3 regions of the Uliginosibacterium sp. TH139 genome follow, and region 1 is predicted to be linked to each of the others. Evidence: riboswitches for the same ligand, from Rfam matches in the RefSeq annotation. Region 1 holds a riboswitch; each other region holds the start of a gene.
The links. A riboswitch is a leader RNA that binds a small molecule or an ion and turns the genes downstream of it on or off. The one in region 1 is predicted to bind cobalamin.
Positions count from the first base shown of each region.

Region 1 (6,744 bases):
TCCACTTCTGGCGGCGCGCGGCGGCTTCGATCAGCCACACCGCGTCCACCTCGAAAGCAGTGGCGTAACGGGCCTTGAGCTCGGCCGGGATACGGTCGATGCGGGCCAGCGAGCCATCGAAATACTTCAAGTCAGCGATCATCACTTCATCCCACAGGCCGAGGGCTTTCAGATCGCGTACCAGGTGTTCGCCCACCACCGTGAATTCACCGGAGAGGTTGGATTTCACGTAGAGGTTCTGATAATCCGGCTCGATGCAGGCGGAGACACCGATGATGTTGGAAATGGTGGCGGTAGGTGCGATGGCAACGCAGTTGGAGTTGCGCATGCCGTAGCGGCCGATCTGGCTGCGCAGGGCATCCCAATCGAGGCGCGCGCTGCGATCTACTTCCACCGCTTCGCCGCGACCTTCTTCGAGCAGGGCAATCGACTCGTGCGGCAGGATGCCACGATCCCACAGGCTGCCACGGTAGCTGGAGTACACACCACGCTCGCGGGCCAGCTCGCTGGAGGCCCAGTAGGCCTGATAGCAGACGGCTTCCATGGAGCGATCGGCAAATTCGACGGCTTCATTCGAGGCGAAAGGCAGGCCCATGCGGTGCAGGCAGTCGGCATAGCCCATCACACCGAGGCCCACCGGGCGGTGGCGCAGGTTGGAAGTGCGCGCCTTGGGGGTGGCGTAGAAATTGATGTCAACCACGTTGTCGAGCATGCGCATGGCGGTGCTGACGGTGCGGGCGAGCTTGGCCTGATCAAGCTGCCACTCACCCTCGATCTGCACCAGGTGGGCCGGCAGGTTCACCGAGCCGAGGTTGCACACGGCGGTCTCGGTGTCGGAGGTGTTGAGGGTGATCTCGGTGCACAGGTTGGAGCTGTGGACCACACCGGCATGCTGCTGCGGCGAGCGCAGGTTGCACGGATCCTTGAAGGTGATCCAGGGATGGCCGGTCTCGAACAGCATGGTCAGCATCTTGCGCCACAGTTGCACGGCGGGCAGCTTCTTGTGCAGCTTGAGCTCGCCACGTGCGGCCTTCTCTTCGTAGGCCTCGTAGGCAGTGCGGAAGGCGCTGCCGAATTTCTCGTGCAGGTCGGGCACATCGGAAGGCGAGAACAGGGTCCAGTCTTCACCGGCGATCACGCGCTGCATGAAGAGATCCGGAATCCAGTTGGCGGTGTTCATGTCGTGCGTGCGGCGGCGCTCATCGCCAGTGTTCTTGCGCAGCTCCAGGAACTCCTCGATGTCGAGGTGCCAGGTCTCCAGATAGGCACACACCGCGCCCTTGCGCTTGCCGCCCTGATTCACGGCCAGCGCCGTGTCATTGACCACCTTGAGGAAGGGGATCACGCCCTGGCTCTTGCCGTTGGTGCCTTTGATGCGGCTGCCCAGCGAACGCACCGGGGTCCAGTCGTTACCCAGGCCACCGGCATACTTCTGAAGCAGGGCATTTTCCTTCACCGCCTGATAGATGCCGTCCAGATCGTCAGCTACCGTGGTCAGATAGCAGGAGGAGAGCTGCGAGTGGCAGGTGCCACTGTTGAACAGGGTCGGCGTGCTGCTCATGAAATCGAAGCTGGCAAGCAGCTGGTAGAACTCGATGGCGCGCGCTTCGCGGTCGATCTCATTCAGTGCCAGTCCCATCGCCACGCGCATGAAGAAACTCTGCGGCAGCTCGATGCGGCGCTCTTCGATGTGCAGGAAGTAGCGGTCGTAGAGCGTTTGCAGGCCGAGGTAGTCAAAGCGCAGATCGTTGTCGGCCTTCAGGGCGGCAGCCAGGCGCGGCAGGTCGTATTCAGCCAGACGCGCATCGAGCAGGCCTGCCTTGACGCCTTCGCGGATCAGGCCTGGGAAAGCTTCCGGCAGGCGCGCAGCCATGGCGACCTGGCCCAGCTCCTCACCCAGCACTTCGATGCTCACGCTGCGCAGCAGCAGGCGGGCAGCCAGCTTGGAATAATCCGGATCACGTTCGATCAGGGTGCGCGCCGCGAGCACCAGAGACTGACGCACGGAAGCCACCGGTACGCCGTCGTAGAGATTGTGCAGGGCGTGTTCGAGCACGGTTTCGGCGGACACATCCCCCAAGCCAACGCAGGCTTCACGAATCTGGCCAAGCAGGGCAACTTCATCCAGCGGACGACGCTCGTCGCCATCCAGCACATGCAGGCGGGCCGGCGCGGCAGCGGGCACGGCAGCCTGCTGGGCGGCGCGTTCGGAAGAGCGCTTCTCACGGTAGAGCACATAGGCCCGGGCCACATCGTGCTGGCCGGCGCGCATCAGGGCCAGTTCGACCTGATCCTGCACATCTTCGATATGCACCGTGCCGCCGCCAGGCAGGCGGCGGGTCAGCGCACCGACCACAGTCGCCGTAAGCTGATTCACCAGCTCGCGGATGCGCGCCGAAGCGGCGCCTTGCCCACCCTCGACCGCGATGAAAGCCTTGGACAGCGCCACGCTGATTTTCTCAGCCTGGAAGGGCACCACAGCGCCATTGCGGCGGATCAGCTCGAGACCTGCCTGGCTGGCGGCAAAGTCGGATTCGCTGCTGGAAATGCTGCTGGGCGCGCTGCTGCGGGCGGCCTCGACCGCGATGGCGGAATGTTGCATGCCGGCTCTCTCTCTTGATGGGGAACGGCATGCCGGGGGGCGGTGAACGCAGGCCTGCAGGCAGCGTCGCATCGGCCCCGGAGACACCCCGCTCCAGTTGATGTTTTATCTGTGTGACGGCCGGTCTCCTGGCTGCCGGGTCAAAGCCTGTCGGCAGCCTTCCCGGATCATCCCAGTGGCATGCCGGCACTCGCCGGTCACAGTTGCGGGGGCAGCGCCAGCGAGCTGGCTTCCCGACACCGTCGGGACGGAGTGTAGGGGCTGTATTTAGTCGGAGTCAAGCCGATGACAACTATACCTAGTAGCAGATACAAATAACCCGACTAGATGTAGTGAAATCCAGAAAACCGCTTGCGGGCTTGCTGCAGGGCCACTTGCACTGGTTTTGTGCCACCCGGCGCGCTTACTCCTGGCGCACCAGACGCACGCCATCCACCACCATCACCCACTCACCCTGCTCCGGGTGCGGACGCTGGCTGACAACGAAGGTGGCCGAGGCCGGCCCCAACCCGGCAACGATGTTGTCGCCCTCGAAACGCTGGATCGGCACATCCAGCGAGGTACTGTTGCTACCCTGGGCGCGCTGGTAATACAGGCGGCCGTCACTGCTGATCGACAGCAGCATGCCAGGACCCTCCCAGTCGCCGGCATAGATCTCCTTGTCGGCAGGCAGGGGTTCGCTGCACGCGCTGAGCAGCAGCAGGATGAGAGGCAGGAGGCGTTTCATGCGGAGCATCTTCCAGGCGTAAAAAGCCCGGCAAGCGCCGGGCTAAGGGGCTCAGCCGCCCGTGGCGAGGCGATAGGCCAGGTCCGGCGAGAACTGGCCGGCGCCGGCTGCACAGCCATCGGCTTCGCCCGGGGCCTTGAGCCACAGCGCCATCTCCATGCCGCTACCAAGACTCAGTACCTTGCTGGTGGCACCGACCTTGCGGCCAGCCGGGTCGCACCATTCGCTGCCGTTCGGGCCATTGCCGTTGCGCGAAGAGTCGATCACATAAGGCTTGGCGGCACTGCCCTGGAGCTGAAGCTGCGCGATCACGGCCGCGCCGTGGGTCTGCAGTTCGGTATCGGCCCGGTAGTTGGACACGTTCAGGGCAAAACCACGCACCCGCGCCACACCGGCATTGATCAAGCGGGTAGCAGTATCAGCCGCACTCTTCCAGTTCGAATGGCCTGCATCGATATAGACCCAGGCATTCGGAGCCTTGGCGGCAAACTGGTCGACGGCGTAATTGAGCAGTGCCAGGCGCGCCGTGCGGTCGGCATCCGAGGGCAGGCAGTCGAGCTGCATCAGCGCGTCCGGCTCAAGGATCACGATCGCCGGCTTGCTGCCGATGCCACCAGCAAATGCGCTGATCCAGGTCTTGTAGGCGTCACCACCGCTGGAGCCGCCGGCGCTGTAAGAGCCGCAATCACGGCTGGGAATGTTGTAGGCAATCAGCAGCGGGATCTTGCCGGCGCTCTGCGCCGCGCTGGCATAGCCACTCACGGCAGTGGCGATATCGCCACTCCATTCGCCGAACCACTTGCCGAAGGCCTGCTGGGCGATCGCGCTGTTGATGGTGGCGGTGCGTGAGTCAGCGGGATTGGCGGCTACCCAGTTGCGCACCTGCGAATTCGGGTCGGAGTAGAAGGCGCTGAAGCCATTGCTGAGGCCCAAACCTCCGCTGGCACTGCTCGCCGTGCTGGAACTGGCGATGCTGCTGGCCGCTGTGCTGCTCGCCTGAACCGAAACCGACGACGCGGAGGCGCCTCCACTGCTACCCGCACTTCCACCGCCGCCGCCACACGCGGCCAGCATGAGAGCGGCCACCGCTCCGACCAGAAAGACCTGACGCATTGCTTCACTCCCCGAAACTGCTTGTTATGTGCGTGGAATCCTAAGCAGAATCCGTGACTTAATTCACGGAAACTCGACCAGTGGCACTGCGCTGCTGCCAGCTGTGAGGCTCGCCGCGGGCTCTGGCCTGCGTTATCCTCGCCCGGCATCCTGACCGGCTCCCTGCGCATGTCCATCGAACCTTCCCGCTCCACCCTGCAGCTTCTCGGCGCCCGTCGATTCGGCCCGCTGTTCCTCACGCAGTTCTGTGGCGCGTTCAATGACAACGTGTTCAAGAACACGCTGCTGCTGCTGATCACCTTCCAGGCCGGCCAGGTGCTCGGACTGGCGCCGGCGGTGGCGGTGCAACTGGCGGCGGGGCTATTCGTACTGCCCTTCTTCCTGTTTTCGGCGCTGGCTGGCCAGCTGGCGGACAAGTACGACAAGAGCCGCCTGATCCGCATCATCAAGGCGGTGGAGATCGGTATCGCAGTGGTCGCCAGCGTGGGTTTCTTCACCCGCCATGTGGAGCTGCTGCTCTTCGCCCTGTTCATGATGGGCTTGCACTCCACCTTCTTCGGCCCGCTCAAGTATTCGATCCTGCCGCAGCACCTGCATCCGGACGAACTTGTCGCCGGCAATGCCTGGGTGGAGAGCGGCACCTTCGTGGCGATCCTTGCCGGCAGCGTGCTCTCCGGCCTGCTGATGGCCATTCCGCAGATCGGAGCGGACCTGTGCGGCGTGCTCACGGTGATCGTAGCGGGGCTGGGTTACGCGGCCAGCCGGCGTATTCCGCCGGCGCCTTCACCCGCGCCAGAGCTCAAGGTGAGCCACAACTTCATCGCCGAAACCTGGCGCAACCTGAAGCTCGCCGCGCGCAACAAGACCGTGTTCATGGCGCTACTGGGCATCTCTTGGTTCTGGTTCTTCGGCGCCCTGCTGCTGACCGAGTTCGCCCCTTATGTGCAGGGTGTGCTGGGCGGCGATGAGCTGATGGTTACCACCTTGCTGGGTACCTTCATCGTCGGCATCGCGACGGGCTCCTTCCTGTGCGAGCGCATGTCGGGCAAGCATGTGGAGCTGGGCCTGGTGCCGCTCGGCACGCTGTGCATCAGCCTGTTTGCCTTCGACCTGTGGCTGGCCAGCCCCACCGGTACGCCAGCAGCGCTCACCCTGGCGGGTTTCCTGGCCAAGCCCGCCAGCTGGCGCATCCTCCTCGACATGGTGATGATCGGCGTCGGTGGCGGCTTTTTCACCGTACCACTGTATGCGCTGATGCAGAGCCGCTCGAATGTGGCCGAACGCTCGCGCATCATCGCCGCCAACAACATCCTGAATGCCGCTTTCATGGTGGCCTCGGCCGGCATCACGGCTGGGCTGCTCGCCGCCGGGCTCACGATCCCGCAATTGTTCCTGGTTTGCGCGCTGCTGAATCTGCTGGTTGCCGGCCTGATCTACCGCGCCGTGCCCGAGTTCTATCTGCGCTGCATCGCGTGGACGCTGACCCACAGCATCTACCGCGTAGCCCCCAGCGGCCTCGCCAATGTGCCGGCCAGCGGCCCGGCGCTCGCCGTGTGCAACCACGTGAGCTTCGCCGATGCGGTGATCCTGATGGGCGTGCTGCCGCGCCAGCCGCGCTTCGTGATCGATCACCAGATCAACCGCACACCCTTCGTGCGCTGGCTGTTCCGCGCCAGCCGCTGCATTCCGGTGGCCAGCGCGCAGGAGGACCGCGAATCGGTGCAGCGCGCCTATGAAGAAATTGCCCGCGCGCTGGACGCCGGCGAGCTGATCTTCATCTTCCCCGAAGGCACGATCACCCGCGACGGCGAGATCGGCCCCTTCAAGGGCGGCCTCAACAAGATCCTGCGCCGCAACCCGGTGCCGGTGATTCCGATGGCCCTGCGCGGGCTGTGGGGCGGCTATTTCTCGCGCGCCTACGGCAGTGCGATGAGCAAGCTCTTCCCGCGCGGCTTGCGCAATCGCGTCGAGCTGGTAGTGGGCGAGGTGCTGGCGCCGGAAGGGCTCAAGCCGGTCGAGCTGCGCGAGCGCATCCTTGAGCTGCGCGGCGACTGGAGATGAAGGCCCCCTTGCTGCTGGGCGTGGACTTCACCTCCGCGCCCAGCCGCCGCAAGCCGATCACCGTGGCCCGTGGCGAGCTGAGGGCAAACGGTTTGCAACTCGCCGGCATCGAATCCTGCGCGGACTGGGCCAGCTTTGAAGCGGTGCTGGCCCGCCCCGGCCCCTGGCTCGGCGGCTTCGATTTCCCCTTCGGTCTGCCGCGCGCGCTGGTCGAGCAACTCGGCTGGCCGCAGGACTGGGC
Region 1 covers NZ_PKRR01000001.1:22,058-28,801, forward strand. Annotated here, with positions in the region: gene C0V76_RS00100 (ribonucleoside-diphosphate reductase subunit alpha) at 1-2,602, opposite strand, end outside; cobalamin riboswitch at 2,703-2,861, opposite strand; gene C0V76_RS00105 (hypothetical protein) at 3,006-3,329, opposite strand; gene C0V76_RS00110 (glycoside hydrolase family 6 protein) at 3,381-4,442, opposite strand; gene C0V76_RS00115 (MFS transporter) at 4,611-6,503, shown strand; gene C0V76_RS00120 (DUF429 domain-containing protein) at 6,500-6,744, shown strand, end outside.

Region 2 (6,744 bases), 670 kb from region 1:
ATAGGGGTTTCTGCAGGTCTCGGCATAACACTTCCTGGCACGCCGCAAGATGCACATAAAAAAACGGGAAGTCACGCCGTGACTTCCCGTCCCAAATTGAGGAAATCCGAATCGCGGATTTCCCTCCCCCTTCTTGTGACCCCCCTCGGTCACCTGCCCCAAGCTCAGCTGAGCTAAGGGCCAAATTCGTCTGACCGGGCAAACCGGGCCCCCCGGGGCCCGGCTGCTCGCTGCTACCAGGAGCAGCTGCCCGTGGCGCGCTCCATATAAGGCATTCTCTGACGGAACGCCCTGTCTCCTCACTCTCCCCGGTGTGCCCTGGCGCCTTGCGGTCGCGGAGCTGACTCCGTGGTGAGAGGAATTCTTACACATCATTGCGACTTATGGGTGTATCAAAATACTTTTTTAGCTTAAAACTTTTTTATCGTCGCGCCGTAACAACACCAATAGAATCAAATAGATAAGGGAAAACCCTTACACCCAAGGGTGTAAGCCCCTGTTCCCGTTTAAAACACTCTGCACACCCTTTGCTAGGCACTTGGCCCAAGGGGCTTTCCATCATCAAACGGACTCGTGCTCAGGCGTCCCGCGTCAGTGCCGCCAGAATGAATTGCCACTCCTCAGGGGCAACTGGCGTGATCGACAAACGACTGGCGGGTTGAAGCAGACGCATTTTTTCCAGCTCCGGATGACGGCGCAACTCAACCAGCGGAATCAGTTCAAGCTTGCGCTCAAAACGCATATCAACATTGAGCCAGCGCGGCCGCTCGGGCACAGACTTCGGATCAAAGAAACGACTGGCCGGATCAAACTGGCTGGCATCCGGATAGGCCAGACTCGCCACCTGCGCAATGCCAGCGATCCCGGGCCGGGGGCAGGATGAATGGTAGAAGAAGGCCAGATCACCAGGGCGCATGGTGTCGCGCATGAAGTTGCGCGCCTGATAGTTGCGTACGCCGTGCCACGCCACCGTCTGTTGCGGCATGGCGGCCAGATCGTCGATGCTGCAATCGTCCGGCTCGCTCTTCATCAACCAGTAGCGCATGCTTCCCTCGGCAAGAAACCTGATTCACGCATTGTGCCGCCAGCCGGTCCAGAGAGGCCAGTCACCCGGCGGCGGCCCGGAAAAATGAAAAGGCGCGAAGCCGGAAGCTTCGCGCCTTTGTTGGGTCCCCCGCATGTGCCGTCGAGCCGTATTCCTGAACCTGGGTTCAGGGGGTCATCTACCCGGCCGCTTCAGGTGCGCCCGGCATAAGGGGCGCTCACAACAGCGGCTTGGTGGGCCGACAACCATGTCGCGTAGACATTGGTTCAAGGAGCTTAAGGCTCAAACGAACACCGCAGGGGAAAACTTGCCGGACCGCCTTTGTTTCGGCCGTCCTTGAATTCTTTATCGGCCAGGATCAGTCACTGCGCTGTGAGGACATATCCTGACTACACAAACCGCTCAGAAAAGCTTCTCCTGTTTCATTGAAGCCTGATCGATCTGGCGGATCATGGCCTCGATTCTACGCTGATAGGAAGGCATGTCCAAGCCTGCCGTGCGCTGAGCCACCACGGCCTCATGCGCAATCATCAGGGCACACATCACGGCAGTGGATTCGCTGCCCGATGAGTTCTTGCCGAGCAGTTGCTGAAGCTTCGCGTTGACCATTTCCACCGCCGCCTGCAGCGTTTCACGCTCATCTGGCTTGACCGATACCTGGTACTCACGGCCCATAATCTGGATCTTCACGGCTTCGCTCATTTTTCATCCTCGACCGGCAGACGTTTGAGCAGCGCTTCAACGCGTTCCGTTGCCACCGCCACCTTCTCGCCGAGGCGTTTGTTTTCGGCTTGCAGAGTGGCCACGCGAGTAGTCAGTTCGCGGTTTTCGAGGTGCAGGCCTTTGTACTCGGCGAGCAGCGTGGCGAGACGGGTTTCGAGACTGGTGAGTTCGGCATCCATCTGCTGATGGTAGTGCTGCGCAGCAAAACCGGTCAACGCAAAGCACCTGCCGTTCGGCTAAAATGCGCGCTGCTTCAGGTGTCCGCCCCATGCCCTTGGTGCGGATTAAACGGGAAGCCGGTGCGCCGTATCCACAGGATATTGCCATTCCGGCACTGCCCCCGCAACGGTAAGCGAGTCAAGACGCAGCAGGCAGCCACTGTGCTTTTGCACGGGAAGGCGTTGTGTCGGAAGAGTTTTCTTCACTCGCGAGTCCGGAGACCGGCCCGAAGCGTATTCGAGGCGCATCGCGGAGGGCGGTGACCGGAACCGCTCCCTCACGTTCCGCGTTTTCTCCTTCCCGACGCCCCGCCCCTGTCTATGATCCGTGCGGGCGGCACGGAAGGAGTCTGTCTTGAATTTCACTCACAAAACCCTGCCGGCGGCCTTGCTGCTGGCCCTCTCCCATCCTGTGCTGGCTCAGGAAACCGAACTCGCGCCAGTGGTGATCACCGCCAACCGCGTGGCGCGCAGCGCCGAGGAAACCCTCACTTCGGTCAGCGTCATCACCCGCAAGGAGATCGAGCAGCAACAGGCCCGCTCGGTGCCGGATCTGCTGCGCGGTCTGCCCGGCGTGCAGTTCGCCAATAACGGCGGCCCCGGCAAGACGACCTCCTTGTTCCTCCGCGGCACCAACTCGGATCACACCCTGGTGTTGATCGATGGCGTGAAAGTCGGCTCGGCCACCAGTGGCGGCACCGCACTGCAAGATCTGCCGATCGAACAAATCGAGCGCATCGAACTCGTACGCGGCCCGCGCGCCAGCCTGTATGGCTCGGAAGCCATCGGCGGCGTGATCCAGATCTTCACCAAAAAGGGCGTGCAACCCACCAGCCTGAGCCTCACTGGCGGTTCGCGCCACAGTTTCGAGGGCTCGGCTGCCGGCGGCTTCGGCTCGCCGGACGCCTGGCTTAACCTCGGCGCATCAGGCCTTACCACGCGCGGCATCAACGTCAAGGATGGCGGCAGCGCACCCGAATCGGATCGTGACGGCTACACACGCAGCACAGTGAATGTGCGCGGCGGCGGCCGCATCGGTGAAAACCTGAGTTACGACGCCCAGGCCCTGCACACCGAGGGTCGCAATGAATATGACGGCAATCCGAACGTTACCGATCTGCAACAGGATCTCTACGCTGGCAATCTGCGCTGGGCGGCCAGTGAGCGCTACACCACGTCCTTCAAGCTGGCTCAGACCCTGGATGCCTCCAAGAATTTCAAGGATGACAAGTTCTCCTCGCGCTTCGACACACGCCGCAGCCAAGCCAGCTGGCAGAACGATTTCACCCTGGCCGAAGGCCACCAGCTGGTCGGCGGCTACGACTACCTGTATGACGAAGCGCTGAGCAGTACCAGCTACGCGCTGGATAGCCGCGTCAATCAGGCCGTGTTCGGGCAGTATCTGGCCGACATCGGCCGTTTCGATCTGCAAGTTGCCGGGCGTCACGACAAGAACGAACAGTATGGCCATCACAATACCGGCAGCCTCGCGCTGGGTTACACCTTCACCCCCGCCCTGCGACTGCGTGCCAGTTATGGCACGGCCTTCAAGGCACCGAGCTTCAATGACCTGTACTACCCGGGTGCCGGCAATCCGGATCTGCAACCCGAGAAATCACGCAGCAGCGAACTTGGTGCTTCCGGCAAGACCGGCGGCTTCAGCTGGGAAGCCAGCCTGTTCCGCACGGAGGTCAGCAACCTGATTGCCTGGGCACCGATCAGCACCGGCTCGGCTATCTGGATCCCGAGCAATGTCTCCAAGGCCCGCATCACCGGGTTGGAGCTGGGCGCCAAGCAGCACTTCGGCAACACCACGCTGGCCGCCAGTGCCACCTTGCAGAATCCGCAGGATCAATCCGGCAGCAGTACCGATGGCAATCTGCTGGTGCGCCGAGCCCGCCAGTTCGGCCGTCTTGACGCAGACCACCAGCTCGGCGCCTGGAGCATCGGCGCCAGCCTGAACGGTGTCGGCTCGCGTTATGACGATGCTGCCAACAAGGTCAAGCTGGGTGGCTATGCCACCACCGATCTGCGTGCCGAATACGCACTCAACAAGGACTGGCGCGCCCAGACCCGCCTCGAGAACGTGTTCGACAAGAACTACCAGACGGCGTATGGCTATAACCAGGCGGGTACCAGTGCCTGGCTGACCCTGCGCTATCAACCCAAGTAAAGTGCTTACCCGCAGCCGGCACCCGCCGGCTGCGCCCGAGGAGAGAACATGAGCGAAGCCGCCCACAACGAACGCGAAGCCCGCCACCTGGCGCGCATGGCCCGCAAGAAAGCCATCATCGACGCGAATATCGCAGCTGCCGATGAAGAGCGCGGCCTGCTGCTGGTCAATACCGGCAACGGCAAGGGCAAGAGCAGTGCAGCCTTCGGCGTACTCGCCCGTGCGCTCGGACACGGCATGAACTGTGCCGTCGTGCAGTTCATCAAGAGCCGCTCGGATACCGGCGAGGAAGCCTTCTTCCGCGAGCATCCGAGCGTCAAATGGCATGTAATGGGCGATGGCTTCACCTGGGACACCCAGAACGATGCGCAGGACAAAGCCACCGCCCGCGCAGCCTGGCAACAGGTCGTGACTTATCTGCGCGACCCGGCAATCGATCTCTTGATCCTCGACGAATTCACCTACACCCTCAAATACGGCTGGCTGCCGCTGGACGAAATCAGCCGCGAACTCATGAGCCGGCCGGACATGCAGCATGTGATCATCACCGGTCGGGCTGCGCCGGAGGGCCTGATCGAGATAGCCGACACCGTCACCACCATGGACCTCACCAAACACGCCTATCACGCCGGCGTGAAGGCCATGCCGGGGGTGGAATGGTGATGAATCCTTACTCGACGGAACACGCTAGATGACTTGCCGCGCCTTCCTGATTGCTGCGCCGGCTTCCGGCCAGGGCAAGACCACCGTTACCGCTGCCCTGGCTCGTCAGGCGCGTAGCCGGGGCGAGCGCGTACGGGTGTTCAAGACCGGGCCGGACTTTCTCGACCCGATGATTCACCAGGTCGCCAGCGGCGCGCCCTGTTACCAGCTGGATCTCTTCATGGGTGGCCTTGAGCATTGCCGCGCCCAGCTCGCGCAGGCTGCACAGGAAGCTGACCTGATCCTGGTTGAAGGCGTGATGGGCCTCTTCGATGGCAAGCCCTCCAGCGCCGATCTGGCACGCGCGTTCAATCTGCCGATTGTGGCCGTGATTGACGGCAGCGCCATGGCCCAGACCTTCGGCGCACTGGCCCATGGCCTCGCCAGCTTCCAGCCGGATCTGGAATTTGCCGGCGTGATTGCCAACCGTGTCGGCAGCGAACGCCATGCCGGCATGCTCTTCGAATCACTACCGCCGCACATTCCTGGGCTGGGCTGGCTGCCGCGCGAAGCCTCGATCACCCTGCCGGAACGCCATCTGGGCCTACTGCCCGCTGCCGAGCTGGCTGATCTGGATGCCAAGCTGGACCACGCCGCCGCTGCGCTGCGTTTCGATCCCTCGCTACTGCTGGAATGGGATGCGGCGGAAGCGTCCGCAGGTGCGACTTCAATCGCACTTGGCGGACTGAAGCCCGCCCTACAGAACAAGCGCATCGCCATCGCCCGCGACGAAGCCTTCTGCTTCACCTACCCCGCCAACCTCGACACCTTGCGTGCGCTCGGCGCGGAGCTCAGCTTCTTCTCGCCGCTGCATGATGAAGCGCTACCGGACTGCGATGCCGTGTGGCTGCCCGGCGGCTACCCGGAGCTGCACGCGGCGAAAATCGCTGCCAACACCACCATGCAGCTTGCATTACTCGCTCACAGCACGGCCGGCAAACCTCTGCTCGCCGAATGCGGCGGCATGATGAGCCTATTCGAGACTCTGGTGACCAGCGATGGCGCCATGTACGCCGGCTTCGGCCTGCTCGAAGGCGCCGCGCTGATGCAGAAAAAACTCGCCGCATTGGGCCTGCAGGGCGTGGAGCTGCCCGAAGGCAGCCTGCGCGGCCACAGCTTCCACTACTCCCGCAGCGAAACACCACTGACGCCGATTGCCACCGGCACGAATCCAAATGGCGGGCCGACAACGGAGGCCGTCTATCGCGTCGGCCGTACCACCGCCAGCTACATCCACTTCTACTTCCCCTCCAATCCGGAGGCGGTCGCAGCGCTGTTTTCGGCATGAGCGGCGCGCAACGCATCGTTTGTCTGACGGAAGAAACCACCGAGACGCTCTATCTACTTGGCGAGGAGGCCCGTATCGTCGGCATCTCCGGCTACACCGTGCGGCCCGAGCGGGCTCGCAAGGAGAAGCCCAAAGTCTCGGCCTTTACCAGCGCGAAGATCGACAAGATTCTCGCCCTGGAGCCAGATCTGGTCATCGGCTTCTCCGACCTGCAAGCTGACATTGCTTCGCAGCTGATCCGCAGCGGCGTGAACGTGCTGATCACCAATCAGCGCAGCATCGAGGAAATTCTCGCCACGATCTACACCGTGGGCGCGCTGGCTGGCGTGCCGGACAAAGCCGCGGCGCTGGTAGCCGAGTTACGTGCGGGGCTGGATAGGATCGCACAGGAAACCGCCCGCCTGCCGCGCCAGCCGCGCGTGTATTTCGAGGAATGGAACGAGCCACTGATCTCCGGCATCCGCTGGGTCGCCGAGCTGATCGTACTGGCCGGTGGCGAAGAATGCTTCCCGGAGCTCAAGCAGCACAAGTCAGCGAAGCAGCGCATCATTGCCGACCCACTCGAAGTGGTCCGCCGTGCGCCGGATATTCTGAT
Region 2 covers NZ_PKRR01000001.1:696,768-703,511, reverse strand. Annotated here, with positions in the region: gene C0V76_RS03280 (EVE domain-containing protein) at 578-1,045, opposite strand; RNA gene ssrS (6S RNA) at 1,168-1,350, opposite strand; gene C0V76_RS03270 (cell division protein ZapA) at 1,448-1,735, opposite strand; gene C0V76_RS03265 (hypothetical protein) at 1,744-1,983, opposite strand; cobalamin riboswitch at 2,007-2,232, shown strand; gene btuB (TonB-dependent vitamin B12 receptor) at 2,342-4,159, shown strand; gene cobO (cob(I)yrinic acid a,c-diamide adenosyltransferase) at 4,208-4,822, shown strand; gene C0V76_RS03250 (cobyrinate a,c-diamide synthase) at 4,851-6,149, shown strand; gene C0V76_RS03245 (cobalamin-binding protein) at 6,146-6,744, shown strand, end outside.
Region 2: linked by a shared signal. The riboswitch ahead of btuB (TonB-dependent vitamin B12 receptor) and the one ahead of C0V76_RS00100 (ribonucleoside-diphosphate reductase subunit alpha) in region 1 are both predicted to bind cobalamin.

Region 3 (6,744 bases), on a different contig from region 1:
GGCTGAACGGTTCATTGCCGATCATGAACTTCGGGCAGGCCATGCTTGAGGACAAGGAGCGTGTTGAGGTTCTCAAGGGCGCGTCCGCGCTCTACTATGGCTTTGCTGCGCCGGCGGGCATCGTGAATTATGTGACCAAGCGGCCGACCGCAAAGCCCCTGACTAGCGTATCGATGAACCTTGATCAGTATGGCACCGCGATACTGGCCACGGATATGAGTCGTCGCTATGGCGAGAATGACCAGTATGGGCTGCGGCTGAATGCGGGTGGTGGCGCAGTGGGCAGCTATCTCGACGGAGTGGATTCCGGCAATCGCCGATTTGCTGCGGCCGCCTTCGACTGGAAGGTGTCGAACCGCCTGCGCGTGAAAACGGACCTCGAATACGATCACCGCAAGACCACCGAGCAGGTCGGCGTTACGCTGCCGACAGCAGTCAATGGCGTGATTACGCTGCCGCATCCGGTTGACCCGAAGAAGAGCGTCGGCCCGAGTGACTCGAAGTTCGAGACGGATGCAGTGAACGCCTTGCTCCGAGCCGATTACGCGCTGGACGACAACTGGACGCTGACCTTCGAAGGTGGCCATGCGCAGACCTCGCGCGATCGCAATCTGGCTACCTTCCGTTTCACTAGCGCGGCCACGGTGGCGACTGGCGCTGGCCGCATCCAGGGCACGAGCCAGCATTCGCTGGTGAAGTCCGATCTAGTGAAGAGCGAGCTTTTCGGCACGGTTGACGCGTTTGGCCGGCGTCACGAGTTGACCTTAGGGCTCTCGCAGACGGACAAGTCGCAAGACGCGATTTACAGCACCACCTACACCGTGGCTTCACAGAATCTTTACAGTCCGGTTTCGATCGGTTCTGTCGTGTGGGCTGCCACGCCAACCAGCCCGACCACGGCCGAGCTCAATACCACCGATACCGGCTTCTACGCGATGGACCGCATTGCGCTGTCTGATCATTGGCAAATCATCGGTGGTTTGCGGTATTCGCTGTATCGAAGCGACCAGGCCGACAACCACTATGACGTCAGCAAAACTACGCCGATGCTTGCCGCGGTGTATCGTCCGCTCACTTCGCTCTCGCTCTACGCCTCTTATGCGCGAGGGTTGGAGGAGGGTGACACAGCCCCGACCGGCGCGCTCAACGTGGGTGAGCGGATGGCGCCTGGCGTGAGCAAGCAGTACGAACTGGGCTCGCGCTGGCAGGTGCTGGGGGATACGTTGCTCTCTGCGGCAATCTTCCAGATCGACCGGCCCGGTGCCTACACCGGCACCGATGGTTACTACGTGGCCGATGGCGAGCAACGCTATCGCGGCCTCGAACTCTCGACTCAGGGCAAGATCACACGGGATCTGGGCTGGCTCACCTCGGCACAATGGCTGGATCCGCGTTTCCGCAAGAGCGCGGCGGCCTACGTTGGCAAGCTGCCCGAAAATGCTGCCCGCCGGACGGCGAGCGCCTTCCTGACGCTGGATGTGGCCTGGGTGCCGGGCCTTACACTCAATGGGGGCAGCTACTACACAGGGCGTCGTCCCGTTGATGATCTGAACCAGGCATGGCTACCGTCGGTGACGCTCTACGCTGCTGGTGCGCGTTATGCGACTCACATCTTCTCTAGGGCAGTAAGCTGGCAGCTCAACATCGAGAATCTGACTGACAAAGAATACTGGGCTGGTGCCGGTACCCGACTTGCAGCTGGGGCGCCGCGCACGGTCAAGCTCGGCATGAAGATCGATCTCTGAGATGAGCAGGTCTGCCGGCGGGGTGAGCGCAATCCTGCGCTGGAGCTTCTTTCAGCTGCATTGGCTGATCGGCATCACTGCCGGCAGCCTCCTGATGCTGATCGGGCTGTCCGGGGCGATGATGTCGTTCGAGGAGGAGATCCTCGATATGCTGAATCCGGGTCTGCGCAGCGTGCCGGTGCAATCGGTGCCCATGCTCGCACCGCCGCTGCTTCTGCCTGCAGTGGTGCCGCTGCCCAGTGGCGAGCGAATCACCACCGCTATTTTTTCTGCCGAAGCGGGGCGCAGCGTGCAACTGCTGCTGCAGACGCCTCCTGGGGCGAGCAAGCTGCTGCCGCTCTATGTCCATCCCTATACCGGCCAACTGCTTGGCGAAGCGCGTGGCCAGGCTTTCTTTGAATGGATCGAGCGCCTGCACCGCTTTTTTCTGCTGCCACGTGAGCCGGGGCGAGTCGTCGCCGGCATTTTGTCGAGTAGCTTGTTGCTGCTGATCGCGTCGGGCCTTTACCTGCGCTGGCCCCGCAGGCCTCTGGACTTGCGCACCTGGCTTGGCTTCAACCCACGCCTGAAGGGTAGGCCCTTCCTTTGGAGCCTACATGCGGTGCTGGCAACCTGGGCCCTGCCGGCCTGGTTGCTGCTTACAGCTACCGGAATCTACTGGTCCTTCGATAGCGTGCGCAGCTCTGTCGACAGCTGGGCCGGTATTGAACGCGCGCCCCGCGTGAAGAAGGAGATGCCGCCAAAGGCCGATCTTAATGGAGCCGTGCCGGACATTTCGCTCGCCTGGCAGCGCTTTGCCGACAAGGTGCCGGCCTGGCGCGAGTTGCGCGTACGGCCGCCGGAAACCGCGTCGGCTGCGCTCGAAATCCTGTGGCTGCTGCCGGATGCCGCGCATCAGCGCGAGCGCAACCGTATGCTCATCGCGCTCGATGGCAAGCTGAAGAAGGACGAGCGCTTTGCCGAACAGAGCACGGGCAAGCGTGTACTGGCGATGATTCATCCGCTGCATATGGGGCGCGACTTCGGTCTCGCCGTGCAACTCTTTATGATGCTTTCGGCATTGGCACTGCCGGTGCTGGGGGTGACTGGCTGGCTGCTCTATCTTTCGCGGCGGCGTGGCGCGCGCGAGGCTGAGCGTCAGCGCAAGGCGCTTTTGCCGGTCGTAGGCGTAGCGGCGGAAGAGTCCATCCTGGTGGCCTGGGCGAGTCAGACCGGCCGCGCCGAGTCGCTCGCGCTGCGCACTGCCGCCGCGCTGCAGGCCGCTGGCCGCGCTGTGGTGATGAGGCCACTTGCCAGTCTTCAGCCGGCAGAGCTGGCGGGCTTTCCGCAGGCGCTGTTCGTGGTCAGTACCTTCGGCGAAGGTGAGGCGCCTGATACGGCTCGCGGCTTTGCTCGAGCATTGGGTTTGGCCGATCTGGAACTCGAACGTTTGCGTTTTGCAGTGCTCGCACTGGGAAACCGGCAGTACCGTCAGTTCTGCGGTTTCGGCCACAGCTTGCAGGCCGCCTTGCTGCGTTTCGGGGCTCAAGCCTGGCAGCCGCTTACGCCTGCCTGTGAAACCGAGCCGGCGGCTGTCGAGCACTGGTTTGCAGGGCTGAAGCGCTTTGGTGTGAGGGATGACAGCCTGAGCGCTTCAGCCCAAGCCGCGCCGGCCTGGGAGCCGTGGCGCCTTGCGCAGCGCACGCTGCTCAACCCTGGCAGCAGTGGCTCGCCACTGTTCGAACTCACGCTGCTGCCAGCCAAAGGGGAGCTGCCACACTGGACTCCCGGCGCACTGGTAGAGATCCTTCCCTGTCCCCATTTATGTTCCGTTGAGCCGGATCTACCGGCGCCACGTCGCTACTCGATTGCGTCGATCCACGAAGATGGGTGTCTTCAGTTAATCGTACGCCAGCATCATCATGCCCTGGGTATCGGGCTGGCTTCGGGTTTCCTGACCCTGAATTGCCCGCTCGATGACGAACTGGCGCTGCGGCTGCAGGCAAATCCGAGCTTCACTCTCGCTGAGGACGATAGCCCCAGCATTTTCATCGGCAATGGCTCCGGTATTGCCGGCCTACGTGGCTTGCTGCGCGAACGTGTGCGACGCGGCTTCGGGCGAAACTGGCTGGTCTTCGGGGAACGCCATCGTGCCACCGATAGCGTGTGCGAAACCGAGTTCGGAGTCTGGGTGCAGGCGGGCTTGCTGGAGGTGGATCGTGTCTTCTCGCGCGAGCCGGGCGGCGGCCATGTGCAGGACTTTCTGCGTGGCGAGTCCGCACGCCTCATGCGCTGGCTGGGTGAAGGCGCAGTGATTCATGTCTGCGGTAGTTTGCAGGGCATGGCGGGTGGCGTGGATGCCATGCTTGAAGCCTTGCTTGGGCGTGAAGGGCTGGACTTGCTGATCGCTCAAAAGCGCTACCGGCGCGACGTGTACTGAGCACACCAACGCCCCGAGCGACATTCGCTTGCATAAATTGTCTCCAGGCGTGGAAACATTCTTTTCTGAGGCGATCGCCAGGGTCGAGAGATCCTCTACAACATCGGGCGCTTTCAGAAAGCAGCGCTTTGTCGTTACACTTATCGCAGCTTCAGGTTCCTGCTCTGTGTCATGCACGTGCAGGTGAAATGGGAAGCCGGTGCGTGCAGCCTTCGGGTTGCGACAATTCCGGCGCTGCCCCCGCAACGGTAAGCGAGTCAAGAATGAACCGGTCAGCACGCTGCTGCTGATCTGGCCACTGTATCCAGTCGGGTATGGGAAGGCGGTTCATTCCGGTGTGCCTTGAGGCCACCACTCGCAAGCCCGGAGACCTGCCTGATGCATTGACGCAGGCCGTTGCGGTGGGCGATGGGGTGCATGTCATGAGGGGCCTCATTGCGTCCCTGCCTGTGCCCATCCGGTGTCCCTCACCACGGGCTGCAGCTCATGATGTTCATCCCTTCTTTCTCTCCTGGCCGTTCCGGCCTGCGTCGTTTCATCCACTACGCAGCGCCCGGTGGGGGCGCAAAGGAGAGTCGCAATGCATATCGAACCGGGCCAACTGGCCGCTTCCACAATTCTCGGCGCCAATGTCGTCGCCAGCGCGCTACTGGTCAGCCAGTTGCCGGGCCTGCTGCTGCGCCCGGCGCTGTGGCTGCGCACCCTGCTGGCAGCAGGTTTTTTCTCGCTGTTCATGCAGATGTATCACCTGCCGGTGGGACCGTCTGAACTGCATTTTGTTGGCGCCATGCCGATCTACCTGTTGTTCGGTTTCCTGCCAACGCTATTCGGCTTCGCCCTGGGGCTGCTGGCGCAGGGGCTGATATTCGAACCGCAGGATCTGCTGCATCTGGGCGTCAATGCGCTCTCACTGATGCTGCCGCTGCTGGCAGCGCACTTCAGCGTAGGCCGCCGCCTGACTGAGGCAGCCCGTAATGGCGAGATCGCGTCCCTGCTCAAGCTGGATGGTTTCTATTACTCAGGCGTCACCTTGATGGTGGGTTTCTGGCTCAGCCAGGGATTGGTGGCGACGCCACTCGTGGAGTGGGCTCACTTCGCTGCGAGCTATGTGACGCTGGTGCTCTTGGAGCCGGTCTTTACCTGGGGCATTGTCAGCCTGCTGACGCGAGCTTCCGGGCAGACGGACACGCCGGCCTGGGCGCGTCTGTGCCTGGATGAGAAGCTGGTTCAGCGCAGCGCGGCCTGACGATGTCCGTTGTCGCAAAGACGCCTGCCGGCCAGTCCGGCACGGTCTGGTTCGTCGGTGCCGGCCCGGGCGATCCTGAGCTCATCACGGTCAAGGGCCGTGGCCTGATCGAAGCGGCCGGCGCGATCCTGTTCGCCGGCTCTCTGGTCAGCGAGGCCGCTACGCGCTGGGCGCCATCCGCGTGTGTGATCACCGACAGCAAGGACATGACGCTGGAGCAGATGTCCGAGTGGCTCGTCGAACAGAGCTCACGCCATCCTGTAGTCGTGCGTCTGCAGACCGGAGATCCGGCGCTCTACGGCACGCTGATCGAGATGGTGCGGCCACTGGATGCGTTGGGCATTCCGGTGGGCGTGGTGCCCGGTGTTTCGTCGGCAATGGCCTCGGCGGCGGCGGCGGTGGAAAGCTTTACGCTGCCGGAGATCACCCAGACGACCATTTTTACGCGCATCGAAGGCCGCACCCCGATGCCTCCCGGTGAAGATCTTGCGGCGCTGGCGGCGCATCGCTGCACGCTGTGCATCTTCCTGTCCATCACCCTGATGCACAAGCTCGAAGCGGGCTTGCGCGCAGCGGGCTGGGCGGAGGATGCGCCGATTCTCGTTGTGCACAAGGCGAGCTGGCCGGGTGAGGAAATCATCCTGCGCGGCACGCTCGCCACCATCAAACAACAGTGTCGTGAAGCGCACATCGTGAGCCAGGCCATGGTGATCGCAAGCCCCACCCTGGGCGCACGCGAATGGCCCGAACTCGCACGCTCCAAGCTTTACGACCCGCGCTTTACCCATCGATTCAGAAAGGCCAGCGCATGAACACCACGACTATCCTCCTCGTCGGCCACGGCTCGCGCGAGGAATCCGGCAACGCCGAAATCCGCGATTTCGTTACGCAGTGGCGCAGCCGCCAGCCGGCATGGCGGATCGAGGTCTGCTTCATCGAGTTCGCTCCGCCATCGCTGCATGATGGCTTGCTCGCGGCGGCTGCACAGAGCGGGCGCGTCTTCGTGCTGCCGCTGATCCTCAATGCAGCCGGGCATGTGAAGATGGAAATCCCGGAAGCCATCGAGCATGCACGCGAACATTACCCGGGGGTCGAATTCCTGTATGGCCCCCATCTGAGCGCTTGCGATCCGATCCTGGATATCCTCAAGAATCGTCTGCGCGCTGGCATGCAGCAGCTGGACGTGCCGGACCCGACCACCACCGGCATCATCCTGCTCGGCCGTGGCTCGTCGGATCGCGCCGCCAATGGCGACATGGCCAAGATGGCGCGCTGGTTGCAGGAGGAAGGCGATCACGAGCTGGTGGATCTGGCTTTCACCGGCATCACCTGGC
Region 3 covers NZ_PKRR01000007.1:105,001-111,744, forward strand. Annotated here, with positions in the region: gene C0V76_RS15420 (TonB-dependent siderophore receptor) at 1-1,745, shown strand, start outside; gene C0V76_RS15425 (sulfite reductase flavoprotein subunit alpha) at 1,747-4,164, shown strand; cobalamin riboswitch at 4,301-4,558, shown strand; gene C0V76_RS15430 (energy-coupling factor ABC transporter permease) at 4,745-5,410, shown strand; gene cobM (precorrin-4 C(11)-methyltransferase) at 5,413-6,222, shown strand; gene C0V76_RS15440 (sirohydrochlorin chelatase) at 6,219-6,744, shown strand, end outside.
Region 3: linked by a shared signal. The riboswitch ahead of C0V76_RS15430 (energy-coupling factor ABC transporter permease) and the one ahead of C0V76_RS00100 (ribonucleoside-diphosphate reductase subunit alpha) in region 1 are both predicted to bind cobalamin.